DNA from 4 places in the Exiguobacterium sp. 9-2 genome. Region 1 is predicted to be linked to each of the others. Evidence: riboswitches for the same ligand, from Rfam matches in the RefSeq annotation. Region 1 holds a riboswitch; each other region holds the start of a gene.
The links. A riboswitch is a leader RNA that binds a small molecule or an ion and turns the genes downstream of it on or off. The one in region 1 is predicted to bind S-adenosylmethionine.
Positions count from the first base shown of each region.

Region 1 (3,208 bases):
GACAGTGCGGTCATGCTCTTCTAACCAAGCGAGGACCCCTTCCGTCAACTCTGGCGCATAACGATGCCCCCGCGTATGCGAAGACGCACTCATACGACTGTAAAAGACACCTTCTGGCGGCAGTTCATCTAACGGTACGATTCCTTCATTCAAGTGCCACTGCTCGTACGGCAACTTGAGTTCTTCGAGACGTTTGATGAGATGATCCGTCCATTCTTGGTTTTCGTGGAGAATATGAATTTTTGTCATGATTGTTGACCTACCTTTCGTTTCGCTTCGACCAGTGGCATTACGTCACGGGCAAAGCGTTCCATTTCTTCGAGTTGTGGTGAGAATTGTAACAAGAGCAACGTGACACCAACGGCTTCGAACGCTAGAATCCGTTCGGCAATCTGTTCTGGTGTTCCGATCAAGTTCGGTCGCAGACCACGGTTCGAGACGGAATAATCATTTCGTTCGACCTGTTGTTCGAGTTGTGATTTACTGATGAAATCTTGATAACCGGCATAACCGGCGCTGTCTTCCTTAACGTCCGTGATGCGTTGCCACTCAAGAAGCGCTTCTTCTTCCGTATCCCGACAAATGATGTAGGCAGCAAGACCGAAGCTCTCAAGCGGTGCGTGTTCCGTCGCTTCCCGGCGTACTTTCATATCATTGATTTTATGAGCTACTTCTTCAACAGTGCCTCCATGCATGACGTAGGCATCACAATGTTCGACGATCGTCCGTTTTCCGGCTTCACTCTCTCCACCAGCGTAGAGCTTAATCCCCGGACGCTGGACGGGTTTCGGATGGAGTTCTGCCTGTTCGATCGTGTAGTGATTACCGAAGAAGCTGTACGGTGACGCATCTGCCCATAGTCCTTTCATGACCGTGACGAACTCTTCCGTCCGGGCATAGCGCTCATCATGTGCAGTAAAAATACCGTTGTATTGTTTTGCTTCTTCTGCCCACCAGGCTGAGACGACATTGAGCGTAAATCGCCCTCCACTCAACTGATCGATGTTTGCCGCCATCTTCGCCGTCGTCGCTGGATTATGGAACCCGGGACGAACCGCTGTCATGATCTCAAGGCGTTCTGTTGTTGCAGCAATCGCCGCTGCCGTTGTCCATGCCTCAAGACTCGGTTCCTTGATGCCTTTGATATCGTTCAAGTTCAATTCCGCAATCAACGTCGTCGAGAAGCCGATGCGTTCAGCTGTTTGTGCGACTTGTTTCGCATAATCGAATGTTGCTGGCATCTGTTCATCCTCGACGTTACGTAGCCATCCCCCAAAAATCGGTAACCAAAAACCATACTCCACTCCATCGTCCCCCTTATCATAAAAAAACGCTCTTTTCGAAGTTCGAAAAGAGCGACGGTATCTTGTCCTGTCCGCTCTTATCTTCAGAAGGTATTCCTTCCTGGAAGTAGCACCTTCCGCCATAGCGGGGTTGCTGAAGTGTCTTCGGGCCAGTCCCTCGACTTCTCTAGATAAGATGTGTTGCATTCATCGTACAGAATTCATTGAACTAAAGCAACCATTAAACCGTCTTTTCCTATCGGATTTATTCCAAAGAAAAATCCCGACGTAGTGTCGGGATTCGGAATTAGTATGGTGCGACGAAATCTGATGTCTGCTCTGGCGCCTGCTCCCCACGAATACGATCGTAGAATTTGGCAAGCGTGACACTGAAGTATGGTCCGACCCATAGGACAGCAAGACCAAGCGTAACGATGACAAGCAACGCCCAACCGATAAACGATAAGAAGAGCAAGAATGCTTCCATCTTGTGTCCATCCATGAGTTGCCGTGAGCGTGTAATTGCCTCGAGAATACCGATTGACGGCTCATCCCGAAGGATGTAGTACGTCAACAAGTAAGAGAATGACTTGATGATACCAGGGATGATTAAGAGTAACGTCCAGAGCGCGATAAAGATGAACTGAACAATGGCCAGCCCCACCACTTTCAGGAACATACCATATGGCTCAAACAAATCCGTCACTTTCGTTTCTTCGCCACGAGCAATCGACATGGCAATCCATGTCCAACCGACTCCTACTGGAATCAATAAAATCGACACCAATGATACAACGAGATCTATACTACTAGACGGCTCATCGATATCCGATCCAAATAAATTAGGAACACCCTGAATAATACTAAACAGCAGAAAAGCTAGGACTGCAAATCCCCAACGACCGCTGAGCGACTCCTTCGCTGCTTTTTTTAATTGAGATGACATGAGTAAGGTCCTCCTTGAAAAATAAGTTCTCACCTTACTCTACGGCTTAAAACTTCTAATGTTTCACTCTTTTTTCAATAATTTCCCGTCTCGTCACTGGTTGAGCCAAACACGCTCAAGTTGTCGTCCACATGTTAGAACGAACGTTGAACATCGAAGCGCTCCATCACAAACGAAATGTCATGTTTTTTATCTATGTACGCTGATATATCTCCACAGCCGGATCCCGTTGCTTGTATTTCGCGACGATGACGATCAGGACCGTGATGATCACAAGCAGGAACCAAGAAGACAACTTTCCGAGATCAACGACTTCCCATCCTCTTTCCTGATGTGGATAGACCCACCCTTTAAAGAACGTCACGATATTCTCAGCGATCCAAATAAAGAACGCGATCAGTAAAAAAGACAGGACGAGCGGCATCCGGTAGATCGTCTGCTCGATCGTAAAATGAACCCATGACTTATAGAAGACAAGGACGACAAGGACCATCAATAGCCAGCGTGCATCGAAGATCCAGTGGTGTGTGAAGAAGTTGAGATAGACGAGACTGCCTACGCTGATCGCAAGCCAAGGTGGTGGAAATGCTGTGAAGCGTAAATGAAATCTTCGGAACGCTTGACAGACATAACTTGCGACACTTGCATACATGAATCCTGCATACAAAGGAACACCAGCCACTTTCGTTAGAGCCTGTTCCGGATAACTCCAAGACCCAACGTTCACTTTGAACAGTTCAAGTGCTAGACCAATCACGTGAAAGAGTAAGATCAGTTTGAACTCTTCCAGCGTTTCATAACGCGTGACAAGTAAGACGATTTGGACGAGAAGACACCATAGCAACAGGAGATCGTATCGAGCGACCGGTTCAGCAGGAAGATAACGTGAAAGAGCAAGCGCTGCGAAAATCATGACGGGAAAGACGCAACAGACGGCTTCTATGTATGTAAAACGAATCAGGTGTCGAATCGCTTTCAT
Region 1 covers NZ_CP142850.1:2,980,200-2,983,407, forward strand. Annotated here, with positions in the region: gene VJ374_RS15555 (ATP-grasp domain-containing protein) at 1-249, opposite strand, end outside; gene VJ374_RS15560 (LLM class flavin-dependent oxidoreductase) at 246-1,304, opposite strand; SAM riboswitch class I at 1,379-1,481, opposite strand; gene VJ374_RS15565 (DUF975 family protein) at 1,591-2,229, opposite strand; gene VJ374_RS15570 (DUF817 domain-containing protein) at 2,423-3,208, opposite strand.

Region 2 (3,208 bases), 590 kb from region 1:
TACCAGAAACGATAGCAGGCAATGCTTCTGGGATTAAGACTTTGTAGATGATTTGGAACTTCGTCGCGCCCATCGATTCAGCTGCCTCGATGACACCTTTATCGACTTCGCGAAGTGCGAGTTCAACCATCCGACCGTAGAACGGTGCGGCTCCTAAAATCAGTGCCGGTAATGCTGCTGTTGGTCCGAGGAACGAACCGACGACTGCTTTCGTAAATGGAATCAATAAGATCAGTAAGATGATGAACGGAATCGAACGGAAGACGTTAACGATCAAGCTCAAGATCGAATAAAACGCCCGATTTTTGAACAACAATTCTTCATTTGTCGCAAACAATAATAAACCAATGATCAAACCGAGAACGAATGTCGAAAGACCAGCGACTGCCGTCATATAGATCGTACTGCCTGTCGCTTCCCACACCATGTCCCAGTCTAGGTTGTCAAAGAATGAAATCATCGGTGATCCACCTCCACTTCAACATCACTGGCTTGAAGCTTCGTGATGACCGCTTGTGTTGCTTCTGTTTCCCCGATTAACTGAATGAACAGCGTACCGAGCGCCCCTTCCTGTGATTGACCGACGTTTCCGCCGATGATATTGAACAGGACGGGTGAATCCTTCATGACTTCCGCGAGGATCGGACTTTCCGCCGTCGATCCGACGAATGTCAACTGAACGATTTTTCCGGTTGGGTAGCGTTCGCGGAGTTTCGCGAACGTCAACTCGTTTTCCGATGGCGACGTCAATTGTTTGACGAATTCCTTCGTCATCGCTTGCTTCGGATGACGGAAGACTTCTGCGACCGGTCCTTGTTCGACGATTTTACCGGCCTCCATGACGGCGACCCGGTGACAGATTTTTTGAATGACGTGCATCTCGTGTGTGATCAAGACGATCGTCAGTTTCAATTTTTCATTGATGTCGACGAGTAACTCAAGAATCGAGTCCGTTGTTTTCGGATCGAGTGCACTTGTTGCCTCGTCACATAAGAGAACGTCCGGGTTCGATGCCAGTGCCCGAGCGATACCGACACGTTGCTTTTGACCACCGGATAATTGCGACGGATAGGCTTTTTCGCGTCCATCCAAACCAACGAGTTGGATCAGTTCCGCGACCCGTTCCTTGCGGCGTGCCTTCGGAAAGCCACCAAGTTCGAGTGGGAACATGATGTTCTCTTCAACTGTTCGTGACCAAAGTAAGTTGAAGTGCTGGAAGACCATCGAGACATTCTTGCGGACGCCCCGTAATTCTCTAGGTTTCAGCGATGTCATTTCGACACCATCGATTTGGATCGAACCACTCGTCGGTGCCTCAAGCATATTCAGCAATCGGATCAAGGTCGATTTCCCTGCTCCGGAATAACCGATTATTCCAAAAATTTCACCGCGCTCGATTGTCAGATCGACATTCGCGACGGCTTCGACCGCTCCGCGCTTTGAGCGATAAATCTTTCCTACGTCTTGTAAACGAATCACAACTGTCCCTCCTAAAATAAAAAAAGTGCGCGCGTTTTAGAGCAAACGCGCGCACTTTTCAGTACACAAAACCATTTGCTCTCATCTCCCAGACTTTTGTCTGCTGGAATTAGCACCACTTCGGATCAGATCCGCGGTTGCCGGGTTTCATCGGGCCAGTCCCTCCACCACTCTCGATAAGAGTTTCGGTATTAAGTTTGTAGAATATATTCTGAATATTAGCAGGGGTTATTTTTGTTGTCAAACAGTTTTTTCAGAAACTTTTTCGAGGAACGTGAAAGCACGCGTTAAGTCTTCTTTCAAATCTTCCGCATCCTCAAGTCCAACTGAAATCCGGACGAGACCGTCCGTGATGCCGAGTTCTGCGCGACGTTCTGCTGGGATCGACGCGTGCGTCATCCGTGCCGGAACGGAAATCAGGCTCTCGACGGCACCAAGACTCTCAGCAAGTGTGAAGAAATGTGTCGCCTCGACGAGTTTTTCTGCGTTCGCTGCTGAACCGACATCAAAGCTGATCATCCCACCAAATCCAGTCGCTTGTTTCGCTTGGATGTCGTGACCAGGATGCGATGCAAGTCCTGGGTAGAAGATGTTCGAGACGATGTCTTGCGCTTGCAAGAACGCAACGAGATCATGGGCTGTCTCTTCGATCGCATCCATCCGGATACCGAGTGTACGAAGACCACGGACGAGCAAGAAGCTGTCTTGCGGTCCAAGCACGCCGCCTGTCGAGTTTTGGATGAAGTGCATCTCTTCGCCGAGCGCATCATCTTTGACGACGACAAGTCCAGCGACGACGTCCGAGTGTCCGCCGATGTATTTCGTCGCACTGTGCAAGACGATGTCTGCACCGAGCGCGAGTGGTTGTTGATGATATGGTGTCGCGAACGTGTTGTCGACGACGAGTTTAAGATCGTGACGTTTGGCGATCGTTGCGATCGCTGCGATGTCCGTTACTTTCAACAACGGGTTCGTCGGTGTTTCGACGTAGACGATCTTCGTGTTGTCTTGGATCGCTGCTTCCGTTGCTGCAAGGTCCGTCGTATCGACGAATGTCACTTGAATGTTGAACTTCGGTAAGACGCGTTGCATCAAGCGGAACGTACCACCGTAGACATCATCTGTCATGACGATGTGGTCGCCAGACTCAAGCAAGTGGAAGACGGCATGAATCGCTGCCATCCCAGAACCGAAGGCAAAACCACGTGCGCCGCCTTCAAGATCCGCAATCAATCGTTCGATGCTCGTCCGTGTCGGGTTCGCTGTCCGTGAGTATTCGTATCCGTCCTTAAGTTGACCGATTTTATCTTGCTTGTATGTGCTTGTTTGATAGATTGGTGGTGTAACGGCTCCTGTTGCCCGATCGACACCTGTTCCTCCATGAATCAATGCTGTCTTCTTACGCATGAGTTTCGTCCACCTTTTCAAAGATTTGTTGGCTTAAATAGCGTTCGGCACTGTCTGCGAAGACGGTGACGATCGTACTGCCGGGGTGACGCTTTGCGATATCAAGCGCAGCAACGAGCGCTGCCCCTGCTGAGCTACCGACGAGTAATCCTTCGCGAGCAGCGAGTGTATGAACCGCGTCAAATGCATCACGGTCAGAAATCGTATGAATCTCATCAACGAGTTCACGCGGAACGAGGCTTGGCCATTTCGCTGTACCGATACCTTCTGTCTTATGCGGACCGGCTGGACCACCGTTCAAGACGGAGCCTTCCGGTTCGAC
Region 2 covers NZ_CP142850.1:2,393,004-2,396,211, forward strand. Annotated here, with positions in the region: gene VJ374_RS12565 (methionine ABC transporter permease) at 1-460, opposite strand, end outside; gene VJ374_RS12570 (methionine ABC transporter ATP-binding protein) at 457-1,479, opposite strand; SAM riboswitch class I at 1,558-1,662, opposite strand; gene VJ374_RS12575 (bifunctional cystathionine gamma-lyase/homocysteine desulfhydrase) at 1,720-2,886, opposite strand; gene VJ374_RS12580 (PLP-dependent cysteine synthase family protein) at 2,879-3,208, opposite strand, start outside.
Region 2: another riboswitch for S-adenosylmethionine. It lies ahead of VJ374_RS12570 (methionine ABC transporter ATP-binding protein); the one in region 1 lies ahead of VJ374_RS15560 (LLM class flavin-dependent oxidoreductase).

Region 3 (3,208 bases), 210 kb from region 1:
TGTGGCAGTATGTTTTCCGGGAAATCGGAAGAGTTGATTCGTCGTGTCAGACGGGCACAGTACGGCAAACTGCCCGTTCAAGTATTCAAGCCGGCAATCGATGACCGGTACCATGAAGAGCATGTCGTCTCTCACATCGGAAATTCCGTCGTGGCGATTCCAATGGCGACGAGTCGTGATCTCTATGCAGCAGTAGCGGAAGAAACACAAATTGTCGGAATTGATGAAGTTCAATTCTTTGATGATGAGATCGTTCAAGTCATCGAAGCACTTGCGCAAGACGGAAAACGCGTCATTTGTGCAGGACTCGATCAGGATTTCCGGGCAGAGCCATTTGGCAAGATGCCGGAATTACTGGCGCGCGCAGAATTTGTGACGAAACTTCAGGCGATCTGTCTCTCATGTGGCGATCCGGCTTCCCGTACACAACGTTTGATTGATGGAAAACCAGCGAACTATGATGATCCGATCATTTTAGTCGGCGCTTCAGAATCGTATGAGCCACGGTGTCGCCACTGCCATGAAGTGCCAGGAAAGCCGAAGCCGCTCCAAACGATGCAACACCAAAAAGGATAAACAAAAAAGACGAACCGATGATGGTCGTCCTTTGATGTAACAGCTGTTCGCTTCTAAGTGAAGACGAATAGCTGTTTTTTTTATTATCCCGTTTCCTGTGAGAAACGGCTCGAGCGTTCGATGAAACGAATCGTCTCACGCACGATCAAATCCTGATCATGATCGAGGGTCGCGACGTGGTACGAGTTGAGGAGACAGTAGCTTCGTTTATCATTCGTCCCGATATGCTGATGCAGGTAATCCGAGCTCGACGGCGGAACGACGTGATCGGTCGCCGAGTAAAGAATCAATGTCGGTAGAAGGATCGATCCAAGGCGTCCTTTCGTCTCGTCCATCAAGCGGACGAGTTCGAATGCACAACGACTCGGAACGAGGTCATAGATGATTTCGAAAGCAGACCGTTTGATATCCGGTGCCCCTTCTGGTAAGTACTGTGGACCACCTTCAAACGACAGTGCTTCATAAGACGGAACGGAGAGAGCGGCATTGATCGTAATGATGCCTGAAAATGGAATCCCGTCAGCGGCGAGCGATAGTGCGAGCGTCGCGCCCATCGATTGACCGATGACGAAGACTTGATCGCATGTTTCTTGTAAACGTGCATAGCCGTCTTGCAGGCTCTGCTTCCAACATCGAGCAGTCGATTGTTCGAACTCACGGACGTTCGTCCCGTGACCACGCAAACGTGGAGCATAGACAGTGAATCCTTTAGCAGCAAATGCCTCACCGACGTCCCGAACACTTTGCGGGGTCGCATTAAAACCATGACAGATTAAAATGCCGATCGGTCCACCTTGAAGATAAAATGCTTCAGCACCAGTCAATACAGGATAGTTCATCATTACTATTTTTCCTCCATTCGTGAAAAAAACTCGTCAACGTCACTGCTTGGACGCCCACGAGTTTTTCACCGTATCATCCAAAGCCGCGCTTTGCTGGTCGGAGCACCTTACAGATTGCAGGTTGCCGTGAAGTCATAGAGCCAGGTCTCTCGTTCACTCTTGATAAATATCATATTGGAATTGTCGGATTAATCATTGAAACGATGGTAGCACGACCGAAAATGCCTTGTCAAATCGTTCTGGACGAATCGTGATTTATTCTTTCAGCTAACTCATAACTTATGACTCAATCGATATGCGCCAAATGGATTATTTTTGCAAAGTTGGTTGACTTTTAAAGGTTCGACCCGTAATGTAAAAATTAGTTTTACGACATAAGCAACAACGCAACAACACACATACGAATTTCATACCGCAATACTTATCCAGAGAGGTGGAGGGACTGGCCCTACGAAACCTCGGCAACAGACTCATTATGAGCACTGTGCCAATTCCATCAGACAGATGTCTGAGAGATGAGTGGAGTGGATTCTGCCATTGTGCGGATCCAGGTCTCTTCTTGTTTCTCAAGAAGGGACCTTTTTTGTTGAATGAAGGGGGAAAACGGAATGATTGCATTTCATCAAGTCAAAAAAACGTACGTCACGAAGGATCAGACGATCGCAGCACTCGACGGTGTCGACCTGACGATCGAGAAAGGCGAAATCTTCGGTGTCATCGGCTTTAGCGGTGCCGGGAAAAGTTCATTGCTCCGCTGCGTCAACCTGTTAGAACGACCGACGTCAGGAACAGTGACGGTCGACGGAGAAGATTTAACACAACTATCACCAAAAAAATTACGCCAAGCGAAACAGCGGATCGGGATGATCTTTCAACACTTCAATCTATTGAATGCAAACACGGTCTTTACGAACGTTGCGAAACCACTCGTTCTCGCAGGTGTCAAGAAAGACGAGATTCGTCGCCGGGTGACGGAATTACTCGAATTCGTCGATCTTGCGGACAAGGCGGATCATTACCCGGATCAATTATCCGGCGGACAAAAGCAACGTGTCGGCATCGCCCGGGCACTAGCGACGCAACCATCCGTGCTCTTATGTGACGAAGCGACGTCAGCACTCGATCCTCAGACGACACATCATATTCTCCAGTTATTAAAACGCATCAATGCGGAATACGGGATCACCATTCTCTTGATCACCCATGAGATGGGTGTCATCCGGGAGATTTGTGACCGGGTCGCCGTCATCGAAGCTGGGAAGCTGATCGAGTCAGGAACAGTCTTTGATGTCTTTTCAAATCCGCAGACCGAGACAGCGAAAAACTTCGTCCGCTCCGTCATGCATGATGAAATTCCGGCATCAATTCGTCAGTTGATCGAGTCACGGAATGCGCATCCGATCTATAAGATTCATTTTCTCGGACACCACACCGGACAACCACTCTTGTCGCAAGTCGCAAAACGCTTCGACGTCGATGTCAACATCCTGCACGGTAGCATCACGGAGTTACAGGAAACACCGTTCGGTACATTACTTGTTGAACTGATCGGTGAAACGATCGAAGTAAAACGGGCCTTACAGTACATCGATCAGGCACAGGTGACCGTCGAGGAGGTGCTTGCTGATGCTAGTTAACTACAGTGATATCTGGACAGCATTTTTGCAGACGATGACGATGGTGTCAGTGTCGTTATTATTTTCGACTTTGATCGGTTTACCACTCGGCATCCTGCTCGTCGTCACCCGGAAAGGGGCATTGCTCGAAAACGTCCCGCTGTTCACATTCTT
Region 3 covers NZ_CP142850.1:2,765,601-2,768,808, reverse strand. Annotated here, with positions in the region: gene VJ374_RS14410 (thymidine kinase) at 1-576, shown strand, start outside; gene VJ374_RS14405 (alpha/beta hydrolase) at 660-1,418, opposite strand; SAM riboswitch class I at 1,486-1,587, opposite strand; SAM riboswitch class I at 1,837-1,940, shown strand; gene VJ374_RS14400 (methionine ABC transporter ATP-binding protein) at 2,027-3,055, shown strand; gene VJ374_RS14395 (methionine ABC transporter permease) at 3,045-3,208, shown strand, end outside.
Region 3: another riboswitch for S-adenosylmethionine. It lies ahead of VJ374_RS14405 (alpha/beta hydrolase); the one in region 1 lies ahead of VJ374_RS15560 (LLM class flavin-dependent oxidoreductase).

Region 4 (3,208 bases), 130 kb from region 1:
TTTCCATGCTCATGGAGGAATAGAATGGGTTAAAATAAAAGAGAATTCATCACATCTGACCGTATGTCAGAAAGAGGGGGAGAAAGGATGGCTCAAAAGAATAAAAAGCTATCAAAGGGAGCTTGGCTTAGTATTAGTGCCTTGTTGGTCACGCAAGCAGTTAGCCTATTTTTCAGTGCACGAAAATCAGGACGTAACCCGTGGGTATGGGGAGGCGCGGGACTCCTTCAGTTTCCACTTCCAGCAATCGCGTATTTGATTTTAGAACGACAAGCGAAGCAGAAAAAATAATGAAACAGGTCCGATCACCATGATCGGACCTGTCGTTGGTTAAGAAGAGATTTTTTCCTGTTGAGCAACTGATTTTTTCGGACGTGGGAAACCAAAGATGATGGCAATCGATCCACAGACGAAGAGCAGGAACGGATAGAACAGATACGGAATCAGTTCTGGTGAAGCTGTCTTCGTCAACTCTGCTGCGATCAGCAGTTGTGCCCCATACGGAATGATGCCTTGAATACCACAAGAGAAGATATCAAGAATACTCGCTGATTTCTTGCGGTCGATTTCATACGTATCAGCGATTTCAGCCGCGAGTGGTCCAGCGACGAGAATCGAGATCGTATTGTTCGCCGTTGCGAGGTTCGTCGCACTGACGAGTGCTGCCATACTGAATTCAGCACCGCGACGCTGTGAAATCTTGCGCGTCAACGTCTCTTTCAAGTAGGCGATTCCGCCATTGAACGTGATCAAACTGACGAGACCACCCATGAGGAGTGTCAAGATGGAAATCTCTGCCATGCCCATCATTCCTTCAGACATCGAAAGGACGAACCCACTTAAGCCAAAGCTACCGTCGATCATACCGATGATTCCAGTAAGCAATGTGCCACCGACGAGAACAAGAATGACATTGACACCAAATAGTGCAAGGACGATGACGGCGAGATACGGAATTAATTTGTAGAACTCGAATGCTTTAGCTGCTGCCGCATCGCCAGAACCAGAAACGAACGCGAGTAAGATGACCGTTAAGACGGCAGCCGGGAGAACGATCATGAAGTTCGTCCGGAATTTATCGCGCATGTTCGTTTTTTGTGTCCGAACGGCAGCGATTGTCGTATCCGAGATGAACGACAAGTTATCACCGAACATCGAACCACCAACGACTGACGCTGCTGCGATCGCAACGTTGATACCTGTTGCTTCATGAATACCGAAGGCAATCGGTGCGAGAGCGGCAATCGTTCCTGTCGAGGTACCCATTGCCATCGAGATGAATGCTGCGATAACAAATATCCCACTCATCAGGAGTGAAGGAGGTAAGAACGTCAAAGCAGCATTGACAGTTGCTTCAATTGCGCCGATCGCTTCCGCTGTTCCAGAGAACGCACCGGCTAATAAGAAAATGAAGACCATGATCATGATATCAGGATTTCCGGCACCGGTTGCGATACGTTCGACCGTTTGATTGATCGATCCTTTCGTCATGATTGCAGCAAAGATCAACGCGATCAAAGCGGCGATCAGAATCGGAAATTTGTAAAAATCGTCATAGAAGATACCGGCTCCGATGAAGAGGACCAGGAATACGACGAGCGGAAGCAGTGCCCATTTGTTAGGCGTAATCGTTTCTTTCATTGTTGATACCTCATTTCTCAAAGATACAAAAAAAGACCCCTTCGCAAGAAAGAAGGAGGTCTTTATGAAATAAAAAGACGCTCTTCTTATCTCTCAAGCTTTCGCTTGCTGGATTTGGCACAGTACGAATCAAATCGTCGCCGCTGCCGAAACATCATTGGGCCAGTCCCTCCGTTTCTCGCGATAAAAAGAAGTCATTCAATTGTTGTAAAACACGTTTCTTACCGTACCGCATTGAGTAACGCGTGTCAACTGTACTTTACTGAAGTGCCTGTTCTAACGTCTGGACGTTTTCTTCCATCAATTTGAAATACGAGCTATTTTGTTGCGATTTCGTCACCGACTCGAGGTTATGGATCGTCACGGATTTAGCTCCGATTTCTTTTTGGATGACACGCGCAACCTTTGGTGAAACCGTTTCTTCGAACGCGACGTATTTCAAATCATGCATCCGCGCTCTTTTTCAAAAAGCAGCCAGTTGCTTTTGTGACGGTTCATCGGAAGGGGAAATTCCGGCGATTGGAAGCTGCGTGAAACCATATCGTTCGGCGAGGTAACCGTAAGCTGCATGTGTGACGAGAAGTTCTTTTTTTGATCCGTCAGCGACGGCTTGCTTGAACTCTTTATCGAGTGCGTCAGCTTGCTGATCGAACGCTTTCAAGTTTTTTTCGAATGTTGCTTTGTCTTTTGGTACTTCTTTTGATAAGGCGACTGTGATAGAACGTGCCATTGCTTTGGCGTTGACAGGATCAAGCCAGACGTGTGGATCGTATTTTCCATGATCGTGTTCTTCCTCTTCGTGAGCATGTTCATCAGTTGCGTGATCATCGTGCCCTGCTTCTTCGTGCGCATGCTCATCTTCTGTATGTCCCTCTTCTTCATGTGCGTGAAGCGTAGCATCCGATTCCAGCAAAGTGACATCCTTACTCGTCTCGACGAACCGGACGTCCGTGCCTTTTAGACTCTCTTGGATTTTTTTTGAATAGGGTTCAAGTGTCGTACCCGTCAAAAGGAAAAGGTCACCTTTGGCAATCTCAGTGAGTTGCTTTGACGTCGGTTCATAGGAGTGCGGATCTGCTCCAGGTGGGACGATCATCTTGACGTTGACTTGATTACCACCGATTTCACGGGCAATGGCAGCTGTTGCGAACGTCGATGTATAGATTTCCGTCTTTTTATCATCTGAAGTCGATGAATCGGTGTTTGATCCACAAGCTGCGAGGATACTTGCGCTCGCGAATGCGACCGTTAAAGCAGGAATGATTTTTTTCATTATATGTTACCTCCGTTATTAAAACGTAATTATTCCGATTTGGACTTTTTCACTATAGCGGAACGTTTGAGAAGCGTCAAGTACGAATACCGAGACGTTCGACTTCTTTTAAAACGGGGTAAAAGGATAAAAAAGTGAAGGAATTGGTACGTCTTTTGGAGGTGATCAAGTGAAACGTGAAACTGCATGCATGGCTATGGGGGGGGAGCTGCATTACTAACGACGGCAGCTGCGGGAGCAAGTATCTGGAATAATTACGGTGCATTACTTCGGTGGACTGAACCCGCCTTGCCA
Region 4 covers NZ_CP142850.1:2,850,693-2,853,900, reverse strand. Annotated here, with positions in the region: gene VJ374_RS14945 (hypothetical protein) at 88-291, shown strand; gene VJ374_RS14940 (Na+/H+ antiporter NhaC family protein) at 331-1,641, opposite strand; SAM riboswitch class I at 1,725-1,831, opposite strand; partial or broken gene VJ374_RS14935 (metal ABC transporter solute-binding protein, Zn/Mn family) at 1,901-2,914, opposite strand; gene VJ374_RS14930 (alpha/beta hydrolase) at 3,101-3,208, shown strand, end outside.
Region 4: another riboswitch for S-adenosylmethionine. It lies ahead of VJ374_RS14940 (Na+/H+ antiporter NhaC family protein); the one in region 1 lies ahead of VJ374_RS15560 (LLM class flavin-dependent oxidoreductase).